Regions from separate parts of the Ruegeria sp. SCSIO 43209 genome, predicted to be linked through region 1. Evidence: riboswitches for the same ligand, from Rfam matches in the RefSeq annotation. Region 1 holds a riboswitch; each other region holds the start of a gene.
What was found. Region 1 has a riboswitch for cobalamin ahead of I5192_RS09535 (DUF1636 domain-containing protein). Riboswitches for the same ligand answer to the same signal wherever they lie in the genome.

Region 1 (4,649 bases):
CGGCCCACGCTTTGCGGCGTGAGGTGGCCAGCGCCACCTGAAAGACCGGCACCTCTGCCACATCGAGAGGTGAGGTGCCTGATGCGCCCTTGCCTGAGAATGAGGTGGCGTTGACGATCGCCGAAGGCTTCAGCGCCACAATAGTTTCGCGCAGCCAATCGGCGGCATTTGGTGCTTTGAGCGACGGGGCAAACAGGCCGACGGCCTCAAAACCCCGCGCGCGCAAGCTGCGGATCAGCGCTGCGATTGGGGCTGTGTCCGCCGAGGTCAGATAAGCACGATAGAAGGTTACGATGATACGTTTCGCATCACCGGGCAGAGCGTTTTCTGCAGGGATCACGCCGTGATCTGGGCACCAGGCACCGCATTCGGGGATGGTCTTGGCGCCCATGACCGGACCTGCATACAACCCCGCAGCCAGTGCCATCTGCGCCAGAGCGGCCTGCGCCGCGACCTCACCGCCGGTGTCGCACAGATGCGCCAGCCGCCGCAGGGTCGAGACAGGCAGGGTAGAGTAATCATCCAGCCGCGTATCCTCGCGACCGTCTGCGGGCAGTACGGCCAGTGCAATCCCTTTGGCCTGCGCCAGCGCCAGAACCTGCTGCAAGCCGTACGCCCAATAGGGCACTCCACCGATCAGACGGATCAGGATGCCCTTTGCGCCCTCCAGTGTCTGCTCGACATATGTGTCGACTGAGAGGGGATGCTTCAGCGCCGTCAGATTGGCCAGCCGCATCGTTGGCATGCGTCCTTCAGGCCCACCTCCACGATGCCAACCCGCCGCGAAAGCGCCAAGGTCACTGTCGGAAAAGGACAGCACCACCAGGTCCGCCGGGCTCTGACCCAGATCGGTCGGGGTCTCGGTTTCTTCGAGCCCATGGCTTTCGCGGAAGACGACGTGCATAAGTCTTACTCGGCAGCCTCGGTTACACCCACGAGGATATCGCGGATCTCGGCCTCTTTGATATCGTCATGCTCGGCAATGACCACAAGGCGCGAGCGACGGTCTTCGCCGGGCTCCCACGGGCGGTCATATTGGTGACGCACGCGCGCACCGACGGCCTGAACCAGTAGGCGCATGGGCTTGCCTTGAACGGCGGCATAGCCTTTGACGCGCAGGATATTCAACTCGTTGGCCAATCGTTCAATCTTGGCGACCAGATCAATCGGATCGGTTTGCTCGGGCAGTTCAACGATGATGCTTTCGAAATCGTCATGCTCGTGATCGTGATGGCCGTCGTGATGGCTGGGACGCGCGTCCATGTCATCCTCGGCCGCGGCTTCTAGACCCAGCACGACGCGGACGTCCACGGCACCCTCAGCCACTTCGACGACGGGCAGGGGGCGGGGCGCTTCGGCGGCGATGATCTCTTTCGCTTTCGCAACGCCTTCCGGGCCAGCCAGATCGGGCTTGGTCAGCAGAATGATGTCGGCGCAGGAAATCTGATCCTCGAACACCTCGGACAAGGGAGTTTCATGATCAATCGAGTCATCTGCCATGCGTTGCGCATCTACCGCCTCGACATTCGGAGCGAACCGACCAGCGGCCACGGCCTCGGCATCGGCCAGAGCAATCACGCCATCGACGGTGATTTTCGAGCGGATATCGGGCCAGTCGAACGCCTTCAGCAGCGGTTTTGGCAGGGCAAGACCGGAGGTTTCGATCAGGATGTGATCGGGGCGCGGCTCTAGTGCCATCAGGGCTTCAATGGTCGGGATGAAATCATCGGCCACGGTGCAGCAGATGCAACCATTGGCCAGTTCCATGATGTTTTCCGCCGGGCAATCAGGAATGGCGCAGGACTTCAGGATATCGCCATCGACGCCGACATCGCCGAATTCGTTGACGACCACCGCCAGACGCTTGCCCTGCGGGTTCTGCATCAGGTGTCGCACCAAAGTGGTTTTGCCCGAGCCCAAAAAGCCGGTGATCACAGTGACGGGGAGTTTCTCGAGATTGCTCATTTCAGGGCTCCAATCGGGGGAATGCGGGCCGCACAGTTTTTGCGGAAATGTTCGGGACGTTCGCGCCATTTGACCAAACCGTCCTCGGTGGCGAGGTATTTGGCTGCGCCTTCGACGATGGTTTCAACATGGTCGATCTCGTTCAGATGCTCATACACGAAAGTCCAGCGATCCGGTCCTCCGCGTAGCACGATCGAGCAGCCTTCATCGCAATTCGACAGGCATTCCACAGCTTTCAAGGTAATGCCTTCGGGCAGGCCCGCCTGTTCAAGCGCCTTGTGCAGCAACGTGCCGGGGCGCTGGGCGTCATCCTCGACAGGCAGCCCGCGACGGCAGGTAGTGCAAACCAGCAGTTCGACCGGTGCGGTCTCGGTCATGTCTCTCATCCCCCCAAATCCTCTTCGTGGGGGACGGGGTTTCATGCGGGCCGATCACAGCCCCACACCGGAACACCCCGTCCGGTTTCATCTTCGGGCGTTGGCAGGTCTCCCGGCTTGCGGATGTCAGAGGAGGCCTCTGTCGGATGTCCCGCCTTCCCGGCCATACTGCCAGTGGCTTTGGGCACCCTCTCCGGTCACGGTCGCGGGGGCGGCTGCGTTTGACGGCAAAAACCGCTGACGCATTCCCTTTTCATCTGCTCTCGCAGACACCAACGAAAGGGACATGCGGCAGGGCAGGGTTGCTTGTCAAGCGAGTCGCGCCGATCCGTGAAAAAGCGGATAAAAAGCGACCTGTCGGGGTCGCTGGGCGGCATGATACTTCTGCAACGACGTGCTGGCATGGCAGCAAGATGCGAACAGGAGGATACCGCGCATGAAAGTAGGGTTTATCGGGCTGGGGAATGTAGGGGGCAAGCTATCTGGATCGCTGCTACGAAACGGTATCGATCTGACGGTTCATGACCTGAACCCGGATCTGGTGACCGAATTCGTCGCCAAGGGTGCCAAAGCCGCCAAAAGCCCGGCGCAACTGATGCGCAATTGCGATGCTGTTATAACCTGTTTGCCTTCTCCTGCGGCCTCGGATGCGGTGATGCAGGAAATGTTGCCAGAGGTCGGCCCTGGCAAAATCTGGATGGAAATGTCGACCACCGATGAAGCCGAAGTCAAACGCCTTGGCGCAATGGTCATCGAACGAGGCGGGGCTGCAGTGGATTGCCCGGTTTCCGGCGGATGTCACCGGGCAGCGACGGGTAATATCTCGATCTTCGCAGGCTGTGATCGTGAGACTTTTGAACGTATCCTGCCATTCCTGACCACCATGGGGCGTCGCATTTTGCACACGGGCGATCTGGGCTCGGCCTCTGTTCTGAAGGTGTTGACCAATTATCTGGCTACCGCCAACCTGATCACCTGCGCCGAGGCATTGGTGACAGCCAAGGCCGCCGGTATGGACCTTGGAACCACCTATGAGGCGATCAAGATATCGTCAGGCACATCCTTCGTGCACGAGACCGAAAGTCAGGTCATCCTGAACGGCTCGCGCGATATTTCCTTCACCATGGACCTGGTGAAAAAAGATATCGGTCTGTTTCAGGAGGTCGCCGACCGTGCCGGAGTTCCTCTGGAGATAAACCCATTGATGATTAAGATTTTCGAAGATGGCATCGCGCGATATGGTGAGCGTGAACTGTCCCCGAACATCATCAGGCGGCTAGAGGACGCGACCGGACTGGAGATCCAGGCGCCAGGGTTCCCAACCGAGATGCTGGACGACGAGCCAGAAGAACCGGGTTATGAGGTGATCCCGCAGAATCGGTAGATCAAATAATCGGCAAGCGTTGCGGCTGTCTGGCGACCTGGTTGGACAAAATTCTGGGGCTATTCTAAACAGATCAACAGGAGTCCGACACCGGCACAGGCAAGAGAACAACTTATGACGAATGAGACCTTTCTCATCGTAACAACGATGAAAAACGAAGGGCCTTTCATGATCGATTGGGTGGCCTACAACCACGCAATCGGTTTTGATGACATTCTGATTTATACCAATGATTGCGCTGATGGTACTGATGCCATGGGCGAACGGCTGCAAGTGCTTGGCTGGGCTCACCACGAGCGAAACAGACTGGGTCCGCGCGCCGCGCCGCAGGTTCGTGCATTTTCGCTTGCGCGGAATCACCCAAGCTATCTGTCATCGGATTGGATTCTCAGTTTGGATGTGGACGAGTATATCAATATCCGTTTGCCCAATAGTGATATAAGAAGCCTCGTTGAGGCCAGCGGCGTGGCGGACGCGATCTCGATCTGCTGGCGCATGTTCGGAAATGCGGGTCAGAACGATTTCGTTGATCGACCTGTACCTGAGACTTTCTTTCTGGCCGCCACCGAAGACGGCTATCCGCATCATCGGACCAAAGGGTTCAAAACGCTGTTCCGCAACAACGGAAAATTCAGCCGTTTTCGCGCCCATCGTCCCAGGATCAATCCAGAAGATGCACCGAACCCTGACGCGCCATACGAAGGCGTGTTGTGGCGGGATTCGGGCGGGAACCTGTACCCAGCAGACCAAGTGAAATGGAAAGCATGGCGTGGTTTCAGCCATGAATTCGCGCGCATTCATCATTATGCTGTGCGCAGCACTGATAGCTTTTTGGTCAAGCGCGACCGTGGGCGCACCAATCATGTGGGGCAGGATCAAGGGCTCAAATACTGGCTCATGATGAACCACAATGATGTTGAGGA
Region 2 (4,649 bases), 660 kb from region 1:
CACGTATTTTGAGGGTGCCTTCACCATTGATTGTGCCGGCATAGACCTCATCACCCAGCTCTTTGGGAATCAGCGCGCTTTCACCTGTGATTGGAGCCTGGTCAACGGCACCGGCCCCTTCGATGACTTCCCCGTCAAGTGGAATGCGATCCCCACCGCGAACGATGAAGCTGTCACCGACAAAGACATCCGCCGCCGGGACCGTTGCCTCAGAACCGTCAGCACGAACCAGCCGAACCGTCGGGGGGGCCAGATCAAGCAGCGCGGATACCGCGTTCCGAGCACGTCCGACACTCCAGCTTTCCAGATAAAGAGAGAGCGAGAAGAAAAATGCTACAGTTGCGGCTTCAAAAAACTCACCCAGAGCGATGGCACCAGCGACGGCAACAACCATCAAAAGGTTCATATCCGGCGAAAGTCGACGCGCCGAAGACCAGGCTTTAGGGGCCACCAGCCAGACGCCAAACAAGATCGCGACCGCGAACAAAGCTGCCTCGGGCAAAGGCATCGGAACCTCACCATGTCCCGAGAACAGCCCGAGCGCACCGCCCATGCCGGTTTCGAAAATGTGCCAGCCAAAACCTGCTGCCCAAAACCCTCCGCTAAGAGTGGTGAACCGCCGCTGACGTGCAATATGCGCCACCTGGTCCTGGGCGGCATTTCCGTCATCCCATGGTTTGGCGGTCATACCAGTACTCGCAACCAGCAGCATGACATCTTCGTCAGATAACTTGGAAGCACTTTCAAGAAGCGTCATCCGACCGTTGATCACATCAAATGCGAGATGCTCTTCACCACCTGCTTTCGGGCCGACGACACGGTTCAGGATCGCCACCTCTTCGGCGCAATCAAGGCCAGAGACCTGAAAGCTTCTACCACCTTCAGGAATTGGACCGGCGGGGGCGATGTCGCCACACCCGCCACTACCGCATGCGTGGTGACCATGTTTGTTTTCGTGGCCATGGTCGTGGCTATGGGTATCGGATGACATGATTGGACCTCAAGAATCTCTATGGTCCTTTGTAAATAGTTCCTACAGTAACTAGAGCTTCAATACCTTTTATATTTTTTCATCCGGGTTCTTTGCCTGCGATATTGTTAGTTCATTTCGTCTTGCGGGCCGGCCGTGTGGATGCAATCTAATTGCAGATGACGCAAAAAATTTGGAATAGATCAATGCAGAAACGGATCGCAATTACCATCACGTTAGTCTCGATTACGGCTGGTTGCTCAGCCCAGTTCACTGGGGCCAAAAGCAAAGCACTTGAACCAGGCAACGTGCCAGATTCGGTCGTAGCGCTGGCAGGGCCGGCGCAGGATTTGACCACAGCGCGCCTCCTGCCCGAAGACAATTGCTTTTGGTATGAGCACAGCGGACCCGTCGAGACGACATTGGTACCATTGCGCGCGACGAATGGCGCTCCGATCTGCATTGCGCGCGACGCCTGATCGAAATGAGGGCAGCGACGTCCATGTACGCTGCCCAATATTCATGAGCGGGCTGTGACGCTATCTTCGGCAGAGTATAGGAAAGCGGTCGAGCCGGTTTTCACGTTTGGGTAGAGGTCATTGATATGAGCCATGATCATTCGCACACATCCAGAACTTGCGCGACCGCCGATGCTTCTTGGCTCAGGCGTGCCGTGAATTCTGAGATATGTGTCTCGGTCTCCAACGTATAGATAAAGGGCACGAGAGCCGAGAGCATTATTCGGCCCGGGCTCCATGCCATTCCGGAATTCCGCGTATTCGGGGTTGCGCTCGATCATTGAAGCGGTTGGTGTCCAGTGTGGCCATTCGACCTTTCGGCGGATAACATAGGTGCCGGGCTCGTAAAGGTTCCCGCGCGCGATCGCTACGCCATAGCGCATTGCGGTCCCGCCTTCTTCGATATGATAGAGATAGCGCGCGACGGCATCCACATGGATGTCACCTGGAACCAAACCATCATTTGCCGCGACGCGTCTTGGTAAAAAACGGTCATGAACACCCCACGGATTTGAGGTCATTGGATCGTAACCAATTGGCGTGACCTGACTGTCCCAATAGGTCTTCTGCGATGCGGTTGGCCAGGTTTTGGCGATCAATGGACTGGCCGCAGACGCCGAGAACAGCGCTATGGTGGATTGAATGAAATGGCGCCTTGTAAGCATAGGTCTCGTCCTGGTTCACAAGTTTAACGTATTTGGATCGCACTATCGCGAATTAATCCGAATCTTAAAGCCTCTAGCAGCTAGAGCTTCAAGAGGTTTCAGGTAACGCTTGGTTTACCCTGTCGATCAAGTGACCGGTTGCGTGAATCCTGCTTCGGTCGAGTTTACATTGGAATAGGTCGCAAAGACAATTGACACAGGCGAAGCCGCCATTGTAGCGGTGAATTGTTTTCGGTTCCTGATGGCGGAAGCCAAAAGGATTAAAAGGGAATACGGTTCGGTGTTTTCAATGGCGCCAATTCCGTAACTGCCCCCGCAACTGTGAGCGGAGAGCGATGCCAAGACACCACTGGTTCGTAATGGAACCGGGAAGGTTGGCGGAGCGAGCACCCGCGAGTCAGGAGACCTGCCGTAAAGCGCCGGGCTATGCCCAGACTGAACCTGTCGGCCTTACGGTCGATTCAACCTGACAAGCCGCCGGGTGAGGCGGTAGGGAGAAAGAACATGCATATCGAACCGGGCATCGTGAATGGTGCCAAAATCGCGCTTTCCTATGTTACCGCCGCAGGTGCGGCTACTTACGCAGCGAAAGAAACGTTTTCCACATTGCGTGCGAATGGACCTGCATCTTTTGTTATGCGCTCGGTGCTCGCCACCGTTGGTGTTTTCCTTTTCTTCGAAGTCCTGCCGCATTTCCCGGTTGGTGTCTCTGAAGTCCACTTCATCCTGGGGTCGACGCTGTTTCTGCTTCTCGGTGCTGCACCCGCGGCTTTTGGATTGGCAGCTGGTCTCCTGATTCAGGGTGTGTTTTTTGCCCCGTTCGATCTTCCGCAGTACTTCATCAACCTGACCACTCTGCTGGTGCCGCTATTTGCGCTACAAGCACTGGCCAGCCGCATCATCGCACCCGGCACAGCATATGTTGACCTCAAATATGGCCAAGCTCTTGCCCTAAGTGCGACGTATCAGGGAGGAGTAGTCGCATGGGTTGGGTTCTGGGCCTTCTACGGCCAGGGTTTCGGCGCAGAAACCATGGCGTCGGTTCTGTCCTTTGGCGGTGCTTATATGCTGGTAATTGTCATTGAGCCGATTGCTGATCTGGCAGTGCTTGCGGCAGCCAAGGCGATGCGCGGTTTGAACAGTACAGGTCTGGTGACTCCGCGTTTGTACAACGCTGCGAAAGCTTGACCAAAGTTTGAAGCGGTGTCCTAAACTTGGGTTGCCGCGAAACAACCAGTAGACGCAGGACCAAAATTTTATTGTGGCGCGTCTCGAGGGCGCGCCACATTGTTTTTAGCCGCTAGAAACCTGTACCCAACGATCAGGGTGATTTGGGTCCTGTATTCGTAGGAAAAGATACCTCGTTTCCTTCCACGATTTGATCCTGTTGGTGACATTGTCCAGAATCAAATCGCCTTCACTCGAGCGATAAACTAAAACTGCATGGCCACTGCGATTGGTGTCTAAGACAGTTGCAATAAGTAGCTTCGTAGGATCCAAGCCGTTCTGCATTAGTTCAAACTTCTTTTGCAAAGCGAAATCTTCGCAATCCCCTGACCCCTGCATTGGTAGCGTCCAGTATTCCTTTGTCCCGTATTGGTTTTGATCCGAAACGGCGCGGATCCTCCGATTGACGCGCAAGTTAATCGCTTTAACGATCTGTTTCTCCTGCGCTTCTGGCAGACCAGAAGTACGAGTATTCGCGCACGCCCACGAATAATCTTTGCAGAGTGATTTGGCGCCCGATGGCGCCTGAACCTCTCTATCTAGTTTGATCCAGGGAAGCTCAGAAGCTTGCAATGAAGCGGCGGAGACAAGGTAGCTGCATATGATACAGGCCAACGATAGATAAACTGGTAACCGTTCCGAAAGTTTTTTCTGAGCGGAAGTAGGTTTTGTCATATCTGCTTTCCCCATACTCGTTTCTCCTGGGTATCTGAAGCTACCGAGCCAAGAGAACTCTATTTCAATCTTTTATGTTCATCGACGCATTACAACAGCTTATTCAATTTAAAATGCAGAGCAGCAAAGTTCGCGAGCGCGCAGTTATTAGTCGTGATTGTGTGCGTGAGCTTAATTGACATTCTTGCAGCAGCATAGAAGAAAGCCGGCTAGTAGTTCTGGGTTAGAAACGCTTGAGGTTTGGGACGGATTTGGATGACGCGTCAAGCCGAACATCTTTGTGCAATGACATGGGTATCAACCGTTCGCCGGGGCGCACCCTAACAGTGTATCTGCGATTATATGTTTCATGCGGCCAGATGTAACTGGCAATTGCAGATTTCCCCTGACCAAGGTGTGCAGGTTTTGATTGGAAATTCTAAAACAATGACTTCGTCGCTACACTCAGTCCTCTGTTAACGCGCACAGCGACGGGAGCGATGAGTTGGGCAGGCTCAGTGGCCTACGAGCCATATTGCGTCAGGTTTCTATTATGCGTGTAAGTTTCGTACGATCGACTTTGGAGGCATGACGCTTGTCCATAGGAATGTTCTT
Region 3 (4,649 bases), on a different replicon from region 1:
GCCGAAAACAAAAATGACACAGCCAGACCCGCAAGGATCAGCTTTTCCGGTGCGCTAGTGCGAAGCCCATGAACCAGCGCCAGCACGATGCCCGACGCCACAAGACCGCCGCAAAAGGCAGCCAGCGGCAGAGTCCAGAAACCCAGAATATCTCCGGTCACGGTAATTACAAACACCGCCCCCGCTGCCGCGCCCGAGGACAGGCCGAACAGAAATGGATCGGCAAGGTCATTACGTGTGGTCGTTTGCAGCACCACGCCAACGATGCCCAGCCCGCCACCGATCACGGCTGCAAACAAAGCGCGGGGCAATCGCAGGTCGAATACGATCCTATGCAGCGGTGACATCTCTCCGTCCTGCAACCCGGTACCGCGCAATATCGCGGTGAAGGTGTCGGACAAAGGAATCGAGGTTGTGCCGTAGATCGTGGAAATCAGCAAAAGGGCGGTCAGAACGACCGCCCCCAGCAACAACGTCAGGCCCAATCGGCCCATATCAGCTCTGACCCGGATGCATCGCGCGCGCCATCTTCGAGATCGCTTCGATATTTGCCGGTCCCGGCGTCAGCTCCTCGTAGCGCAATCCGATCCAGCGCTCGTTCTTGACGGCGTCAGTCTGCGACATGACGGGATGTTCCTGCAGGAACTTGAAGGTGTCCTCGGCGCCATTGCCGGTCTGATAATCCAACAAAACCAGGAATTCCGGGTTCGATGCGGCAACGGCCTCCCACGAAGTGCGGCCCCAGCTCGTGTCCATGTCATGAGTGACGTTTTCACCACCGGCGGCTGTGATCATCGCATCGGGAATCGCGAATTTACCAGCGGTAAACGGAGCATCTGCAGGACCATCCAGAAGAAAGACGCGGGGCTTGGGCAGTTCAGCAGTCTTGGCTTCGATCGCTGCCAGCTGCTCTTTCCAGCCCGAGACCAGAGCTTCGGCCTTGTCTTCGACTTGCATCACCTTGCCCAAGCGCAACACATCGCCAAACAGAAGATCCATGCTGGCTTCGGGGCGATCCTTGTCCAGATGGACACAGCTTTCGGTTAGAACCAAGGTCTTGATTCCGAACGGTTCCAGTGTATCTGGGGTCACATCACCACCCGGCTTCATGCCATAGTACCAACCGGCAAAGAACAGGTCGGGTTCAACCGCCACCAGGTTTTCGACGGTCGGATATTTCGGCGCAAGCTCGGGGATGTCGCCGCGCAGAGCATCAAAATCAGGGCTGGTCTTGTACCAGCCGGTGATGCCGGTCAGGCCGACGATCTTGTCCTGCAGACCCAATGCAAAGGCCATATCGGTCATGTTCATGTCATGCACAACCAGGCGCTCGGGCGCGGTATCAAAAACCAGCGGTTCGCCGCAGTTGTCTACGGTGACTTCTTGCGCAGCAGCACCGCTTGCCATGGCGGTGGCCAACGCCACGGGCCAGATGTATTTCATCTCAGTGTGTTCCTTCGACTAAGTTGAGACTGTGGTTCTTCGAATATCAAGCGCCGGAATCACGCGGCCTTCGTGGAGAAAGCAGAGGAAATCAACGCCAAAAGTTTCGCGGACTCTTTCGGGTGTCAGCACCTTGTCCACCGACCCAAACTCGATCATGCGGGTCGATTTCATCAGCGCCACGTGTGTGGCGAATTCGGGGATCATGACCAGATCGTGTACGATCATGACCACGGTGATCCCAAGCTCGGCGACCAAAGACAGCATCCGCCCTTTTGCATCAGGATCCAGATGGTTGGTCGGTTCGTCCAGAAACAGCAACGAAGGGTTTTGCGCCAAAGCGCGCGCGATATGGGCACGCTGACGTTCGCCTCCGGACAGTTGGGCCATGCGCTTGTCCGCGAGATTGGCGAGACCAGTCAGGTCTAAAATCCGGTCCAGCTCTTGCGCGTGGCCTTCGGCAGAGCGGTCCGCACGGATGGGTATTTGCCCCAGCGCAACATAATCGCGTAACGCCAAGCGTCCATCGGGCAGTTCCTGCTGACCTACCACTGCAATCATGCGCGCACGCTCTTTGGCCGTGAGCTTTTTCAGACTGCGTCCTTTGATCCGAACATCGCCAAGTGCCAGCGGCTCAGCGCCGCACAACAGATTGAGAAGCGTCGTTTTCCCCGCCCCGTTCGGGCCGGCGATGGCTAGAATGGAACCCTCGTCCAACTCGAACGAGACGCCCTGCAACAGGACATCTCCGTTAAGGGCATAATACTCAAGGTTTTCGGCAATCAGAAAGGGTGGCAACGTCATTGCGATGCTCCCTGTTCGATCCGCGGCATGCGCGAGAGGGTTTTATTGGACAACGCCTGCGGGCGATCAGTGGCATTTGTCCAGCCATCCGGGCTTTCACGATACTGCGCTGCAAACTCAGCCAGCGCCTGCACCTCATCCGCGGTCTGAATGCCACCAAAAAGGTATTGCGCCTTTCCTACGGCCTGGAACCCAACCGTTCTGGGACTATCGCAGCCTGCCATGCAAGACGACGCGCGGATCGCAAAACTGCGAGGTAATTTCCCAGTCAACGCATCGCAAATTTCATCAAGGGGCAGCCCTTCAGTGCAGCTTTCGCAGACTAGAATGAAATGATCAGGCGTATCTGGCATGGTCCACTCCACTTGTTTCCAAGCGCATGCGGAAGCTGCCGACAATGTAAACACGCGATTGACGCGCCATCAAAGCCTCCTTCCAGGACGCCCCGCCCCGGGTTGGTTAAACATCTGATGGCAGGTCTCCTGACTTGCGGGTCCGCGCTCGGCCAACCTTCCCGATCCTGTGGACCAGTGGCTGTTTGGCCTTGCTCACCGCTTACAGTTGCGGGGGCAGTTACGGAATTGGCACCTTTTGGCAAGCCTCACCGTATTCCCTTTTCATCCCGCGGCAACGCCACCGGGAACCATCAATCGATTGAGTGCCCGAGAACACCGGACACGTCAATGATAAAGTCGAAGGCACCCAACTCTGGTCGAGGATCGAGCGCCGCCAACCACGTGTCCGAAGCACCAACCGAATAGCTTGGGCTGCGCGCCGAATTTGTCTGGCCACGGTTGTCCATAGTTGGTGTGTTTGGAAATTAGACAATCTGAGGTAAGCTGAACAAATTTAGAGGTTTAGCTTTGTCAGCACCTTACCCCTGTTTGATCATTGCCTGGGTTTATCCAAGGAGACGGTTCTTTGACACATGTTTCGCAAAACGCATTGCCGCCGGATATTGTTGATGATGTCATTGACCACAATCTCGAGGCCGTTGCACGGTGGAAAGGCCATCGCTTAAGGGCTCAGCATGGGCGCAGTCACGGGTGTGTGGCTGCAATATTCACCGTCAGAAACGATCTACCAGAACAGTTCCGTCACGGCCTGTTTGAACAGCCCGCAGCCTATTCAGCCGCACTTCGCTTTTCCAACGGCGCGCATCTGGATGACCGGAAATCGGATGCCCACGGGATGGCGATCAAGCTTTTTGACGTGCCAGGCCCCAAGCTGATCGACGCCGAAGCACTTGCGCATCTGGGGACCACACAACTCAGCGACGAGTTCGATTTTGTATTGGTCGATCAGGATGTGTTTCCCAGCTACGTCCCCGATGAATATGAGCGATTGGGCAGGCTTGTCGCCACATTACAAGCGGTCCAGCACGCGATCAAAGGGCGACGAAAATGGAGCCTTAGGTTGATCACCAAAGGGCTGCGCGCAGGATTTCGCGCCTTCCTCACTCGTGAAGGCAAGCGTCAGTTTCGCGTCGCGAGTGATTTTGCCTCGAACTATATGCACTCGCCTTTTGAGGTCCATTTCTGGTCGACAACACCGTATCGGCTGGGCCCCGATCTAACGGTCAGATACTTGGCCCGCAGCGCGAAACCAAAAATTCCGGCACATCCGGTAGACGACCCAGATGGGATCGGGCAGTGTTTGCGGCAAGACGTGGCCGATGGAGAAAATCACTTCGAGCTGTGTGTGATTGAGCCCCCGCGCCCGGCCGACGAATTCGATGTGCTCGACAATCGCATCCGGTGGGCATGCGACCCGCAACCAGATGCACCTCTTGATCCGTACCATCATACCGTCACGCCCGTGGCGGATATCACGATTCCCAAAGGTGCAGAATTTGATCCGCAGAATGGAGACGCGATGAGCTTCGCGCCCTGGCGTGTCACGGCAGATCACGAACCTTTAGGACCGATTAATGCGATCCGGCTCAGAACCTATCTGAGCTTGGCCAGCGCCCGGTTCCCGAATCGATGACCAAACGGAGATGTATTGATGCTGGACGTTGATGATCTGATCAAACTCGGATTCAAGATCTCCCCACCCGTTACGAGCTATTTAGCCGCGATCAGGCTTGCAAACGCCGCGAAGATCCACCGACCGCGGCCCTATACGATGGGCGCAGACTACACGACATGGCCCGGCGTGTTTTCCCATCGCTGGATCGGTCGGCATACAACGCCAGAAGACCTCTCACCCGTCCTGCCGTCGGAAAGCGAAGTTGCTGATCTCTTTCGCCGACGGACACAAATGGATGGCAGCCCGCTTACCTTGATGTGCCCGCAAGGATCGACACTTTTGTTTATCTCGGCCGCACAATGGTTTACCGACAGTTTCCTGCGCACCTTTGGGGCGAAAGGACCGGTTGATCAGACGGATTCGAACCACGA
Region 4 (4,649 bases), 950 kb from region 1:
TCGTCACCGTTAAAGATCGACGGGTCGATATCCAGACCTTTCAACTCGCCCTTGGCGGTCGCGGTGGCCTTGACCAGCCCGGCACCGGATTCGCCGACAACCATGATGGTGTTCAGCTCTTCCTGCATGTCAGTCATCTTGGTCTGCAGATCCTGCGCGGATTTCATCATCTTGGCCATGTCACCCAGGCCGCCTAAACCTTTTAGCATCGGTAATCTCCTGTCACTCGATTTGTGGCCTAGATACGAAGCGTAACCGTGCGGCACAAGAGGTCAGGATACTCCCGCCCGTCGTCAAGGTCTTTGGCAAGACCTTTCCTCCCGTTGGGCCCGGCAGCGCGCAAGGCGCGCTGCCGGGCCCAAAGCCGCTCAGGGGTATCGGCGCCAGCCGATGGCCCGTGGCGGGTGCGGGAGCATTTGGTTGAGGTGCGCTTATGCTCGAAAGTCAGTCCTCTTCAAACGGGTCCCATTCGTCTTCGACCTCGGGCAGGGCTTCGGTTTCGACTTGAGCGGCGCGTTGTTCTGCGGTTTCGATGCTCTTGATCCGCGCTTTCGGGAAATGAGTCAGCACTGCTTGCACCAGAGGATGCTGTTCAGCCTCGGCTTTCAGGGCCAAGTCTGCAGCGTCCCGTACCTCGGCAATGGTCGGTGCGTTGCCCTCAGCGACAATAGAAACGGCCCACCGGTTGCCTGTCCAACGCTGCAGCGACGCGCCCAATCGTTGTGACAGGTCGGTCGGGGCGTTGTCGGTTGGGGCGAACTCGATCCTGCCTGGTTGGTAGGACACCAGACGCACGCCGTTTTCAACCTCGACCAACAACTTCACGTCCCGGTTGGCTCGGATCAGTTCGACCACATGTTCAAATGTTGGATAGCGTGCCAGAGCTGCCTGCACATCTTGGGCTAGCGCGGCTGTTGGCCCGCCTGCGTTGCCGCCGATTCCCGATGCGGCATAGGCCGATCGGGCCACAGCCTGTGGCGCGGCAGGAGCATGTCCCGGCGCACCGATTCCCTTGCCGGGGCCACCATTGGGCGGCGGAGGCGTATCTTGCAGACGCTTGATCAGCTCCTCCGGGCTAGGCAAGTCGGCCACATGGGTCAGGCGGATCACGGCCATTTCCGCAGCCATCATTGCGTTGGGTGCGGCGGAAACTTCCTCGAGCGCTTTCAGCAGCATTTGCCACATGCGTGTAAGGACTCGCATGGGCAGAGCCTCGGCCATTTGTTGACCTCGGGCGCGTTCGTCGGGGGAAACGGTGGGATCTTCGGCGGCATCCGGGGTGATCTTGACCACCGAAACCCAATGCGTGATTTCAGCCAGATCGCGTAAGACGGCGAGTGGATCAGCCCCTTCGGCATATTGCCCGCTCAGCTCGGTCAACGCGCCTGCAGCATCGCCGCGCAGGATCATATCCATCAGATCCAGCACCCGGCCCCGATCGGCCAGCCCCAGCATCGCGCGCACCTGATCCGCGCTGGTTTCACCGGCCCCGTGCGAGATCGCCTGATCCAGCAGTGAGGTCGCATCGCGCGCCGATCCCTCGGCGGCCCGGGTGATCAACGATAACGCATCCTCGGCAATCTGTGCCCCTTCGGCACCTGCAATTTTGCGAAGCAGTCCGATCATATCCTCCGGCTCGATCCGGCGCAGATCAAAGCGCTGGCAACGGGACAAGACGGTCACCGGGACCTTGCGAATCTCGGTGGTGGCAAAGATGAACTTCACGTGTTCGGGGGGTTCTTCCAGCGTCTTGAGCAGCGCGTTGAAAGCGCTGGTCGACAGCATGTGAACCTCGTCGATGATATAGGTCTTGTAGCGCGCGGATGCAGCGCGATAGCGTACGCTGTCGATGATCTCGCGGATGTCATTGACACCGGTGCGGCTGGCGGCGTCCATCTCCATCACATCGACATGGCGGCCCTCCATGATGGCTACGCAGTGTTCACATTGACCGCAGGGTTCGGTGGTAGGGCCGCCGCTGCCATCGGGACCGATGCAGTTCATACCCTTGGCTATGATCCGAGCGGTCGTCGTCTTGCCGGTACCGCGGATGCCGGTCATGATGAAGGCCTGCGCGATCCGGTCCGCCTCGAAGGCGTTTTTTAGAGTGCGCACCATGGCGTCCTGACCGACCAGATCGGCAAAGGTTTCGGGGCGGTATTTGCGGGCAAGAACCTGGTAGGCGGGGCTGGGCGTCTCGGTCATGTCTGCTCTGTCGGATTCGCGTTACGCCGCAGCGTAGAGGCCCCCGCCGCCCGCGTCCACAGCCAGCCGGGACGATTTTCATTTTGGAATGCGTGGGTATGCGGCTAAAATCCACTCTATTCTATTTACTGGACCAGTATGTTGTTGGGTAAAGTTTGTTTGGGGGGAGATTATGTCGCAACTGGTGGTTTATGCGTTGCAGGTTGGCGGAGGCACCTTGGCCTTGTCCTCGATGCCTGGGCGTGGAGGAACGTATGCAGAAGACCTTGATCTTATCGCAGACTGGAAGCCGGGACTTGTGATCTCGATGACCACTGAAGTCGAGATGATTCAGGATGGTGCGCGGAATTTTGGCGCTGATATTCAGGGGCGTGCCAGCAGATGGGTGCATTTGCCGATCGAAGATTTTGGCACGCCACCCAAAGAGATTTTGGACCGCTGGCCCCGCGTTGGCGCGACCGCACGTCAGGCGTTGTCAGGTGGTGGCCGTGTGCTAGTGCATTGCCGTGGTGGCTGTGGCCGATCCGGGATGGTGGTTCTGCGTCTGATGGTTGAATGCGGTGAACGGCCTGAGACGGCATTGAAGCGATTGCGTACGGTGCGTCCTTGCGCAGTCGAGACAAATGCCCAGATGCTTTGGGCCGTTGAACCGGCCCGTGTTCAAGCCGTTTGACGGCTTAGACACCAACATGTGGCGAGATTTCGCCACCGTTGTGCTGCACCAGAAGCGAAGCCTCAAGCATGGCGCAAGGAGGATTCCTTAGCAGGTCTGCGGGTAGGCTGCGGTACTCGGTTCCGAACATCATGTCTGCGTAGTCATCCAGCCGGCCGGTATCGATTTCAGGATCGGTTCCGCAGAATACACGTATCTGGTCGCATTGGGCGCGAAAGCGGGCGGTGCATCCTTCCGGGCAGTGCGACAGATCTATGGTGCCTTCAATCTCAAACTCAGTTTTCGTGACCGGTTTTGTGGCGGACATGGTCTGCGTCAGAGCCCGCGCCATCTGTGCCAATGCGGGGCAGGGTGCGCCAGTACGTTGGCACACAGTCGCCGCGAATTCGTGTGTTTTGGTCTTCCAGATCATCAATGCGCCCTCCGCGCGCAGGGCGAGGGCGTGGCACAGGTTGGTCGTTGCGGAGCACGATCAAACCCGTCCCGGACTCCCCGCCCGAGTTTCGGTTCTACATCTGATGGCAGGTCTCCTGACTTGCGGGTCATCGCTTTGCCGACCTTCCCAGCCTTCGAGGCCAGTGGTATCTCGGCATTGCTCTCCGCTTACAGTTGCGGGGGCAGTCTCGGACTAGGTTCTTTCCGGATTTATCCGGGCAGAACCGCACCGTGTTCCCTTTTCATCCCGGCCCGATTGGGCGCGAGAACCATCGCGACATGGCTAGCGGCTGCGCCGTGCCCGAGTCAAGAAGATTGCGTCAGGCAAGTGACGTATGGTCCAGTCACGTCAACCTTGACTTGAGGCGCTTCGGGTGAACTGATCAGTTCAGTCGGTATTGGAGGGCACCATGTTGGACACGCAGCAGGCGGTTGTGACCGAGGATTTTCAAATCCCGTCCGGCCCGGCAATGTTGTCGGCGCGGCTTTACCGTCCGGTTGCCGACCCCGAAAAGGTGGTCGTCATAAACGGTGCGACTGGGGTGCCGAGGGATTACTATCAGTACTTCGCCCGATGGCTCGCCGAAGAACAGGGCATGGCCTGCCTGACTTACGATTACCGGGATTTTGGTCACTCTTTGGTGGGTTCGCAAAAGCGGTCAAATGTCACCATGGCCGATTGGGCGTTGATCGACATTCCAGCCGCCCGGGCCGAGATGCGCCGACGGTTTCCGCAGGCCAAGCTATGGAGCATCGGTCATTCCTTGGGCGGAATGTTTGGCCCGATCCAACCCGATATCGATCAGATTGACAGGATGATCTGTGTCTGTTCGGGTCTGGTAACGCTGGCGGATCACCCTTGGCCTTATCGCGCTTTGGCGGCGTTGTTCTGGTTTGGTCACGCGCCGCTGGTGGTCAAGGCGCTTGGCTACCTGCCCGGACGGTTGGTCGGGTTTGGATCGGACCTGCCTGCCCAAGTCTATTGGCAATGGCGCAAATGGTGCACCGCCCCCAAAAGCTATGTGCCAGAGATCGGCACGACACTGCCCGCCGCCCGCTGGGAAGACTTGGGCAAACGTGTCGATCTGTTTACCTTCGCAGATGATGAAATGGTGCCGCCGGATGCTGTCTGGCGTCTTGCCGATCTCTATGGACCCAAAGCCGGGCGCCATCTGCTTGCACCAAGCGAATTCGGAGTATCCAAGATCGGCCATATCGGTGCATTCGCAAGACGGAATGCGGCAGTCTGGCCTAGGCTGATCGCCTGATAGCGCTGGGCACCGGTAGGCCGGTGCCCAGCTTCGTTATAGCCCTTTACGGGATTTTTTCTCGTGCA

Region 2: another riboswitch for cobalamin. It lies ahead of I5192_RS12835 (energy-coupling factor ABC transporter permease); the one in region 1 lies ahead of I5192_RS09535 (DUF1636 domain-containing protein).
Region 3: another riboswitch for cobalamin. It lies ahead of I5192_RS20635 (DUF1636 family protein); the one in region 1 lies ahead of I5192_RS09535 (DUF1636 domain-containing protein).
Region 4: another riboswitch for cobalamin. It lies ahead of I5192_RS14215 (hypothetical protein); the one in region 1 lies ahead of I5192_RS09535 (DUF1636 domain-containing protein).

What each region holds. Positions count from the first base shown of each region.
Region 1 is NZ_CP065359.1:1,891,626-1,896,274, reverse strand. It holds gene cobN (cobaltochelatase subunit CobN) at 1-904, opposite strand, end outside; gene cobW (cobalamin biosynthesis protein CobW) at 910-1,965, opposite strand; gene I5192_RS09535 (DUF1636 domain-containing protein) at 1,962-2,342, opposite strand; cobalamin riboswitch at 2,427-2,634, opposite strand; gene I5192_RS09530 (NAD(P)-dependent oxidoreductase) at 2,740-3,726, shown strand; gene I5192_RS09525 (glycosyltransferase family 2 protein) at 3,841-4,649, shown strand, end outside.
Region 2 is NZ_CP065359.1:2,551,619-2,556,267, reverse strand. It holds gene I5192_RS12850 (cation-translocating P-type ATPase) at 1-991, opposite strand, end outside; gene I5192_RS12845 (hypothetical protein) at 1,177-1,449, shown strand; gene I5192_RS12840 (L,D-transpeptidase) at 1,491-2,153, opposite strand; cobalamin riboswitch at 2,369-2,582, shown strand; gene I5192_RS12835 (energy-coupling factor ABC transporter permease) at 2,658-3,341, shown strand; gene I5192_RS12830 (transglutaminase-like cysteine peptidase) at 3,447-4,070, opposite strand; gene I5192_RS12825 (AMP-binding protein) at 4,575-4,649, opposite strand, start outside.
Region 3 is NZ_CP065362.1:260,011-264,659, forward strand. It holds gene I5192_RS20620 (iron ABC transporter permease) at 1-494, opposite strand, end outside; gene I5192_RS20625 (ABC transporter substrate-binding protein) at 496-1,443, opposite strand; gene I5192_RS20630 (ABC transporter ATP-binding protein) at 1,462-2,247, opposite strand; gene I5192_RS20635 (DUF1636 family protein) at 2,244-2,600, opposite strand; cobalamin riboswitch at 2,702-2,910, opposite strand; gene I5192_RS20640 (hypothetical protein) at 2,894-3,049, opposite strand; gene I5192_RS20645 (hypothetical protein) at 3,169-4,236, shown strand; gene I5192_RS20650 (peroxidase family protein) at 4,255-4,649, shown strand, end outside.
Region 4 is NZ_CP065359.1:2,839,815-2,844,463, reverse strand. It holds gene I5192_RS14230 (YbaB/EbfC family nucleoid-associated protein) at 1-209, opposite strand, end outside; gene I5192_RS14225 (DNA polymerase III subunit gamma/tau) at 445-2,205, opposite strand; gene I5192_RS14220 (protein-tyrosine phosphatase family protein) at 2,378-2,878, shown strand; gene I5192_RS14215 (hypothetical protein) at 2,883-3,290, opposite strand; cobalamin riboswitch at 3,381-3,602, opposite strand; gene I5192_RS14210 (alpha/beta fold hydrolase) at 3,724-4,581, shown strand; gene rsgA (ribosome small subunit-dependent GTPase A) at 4,618-4,649, opposite strand, start outside.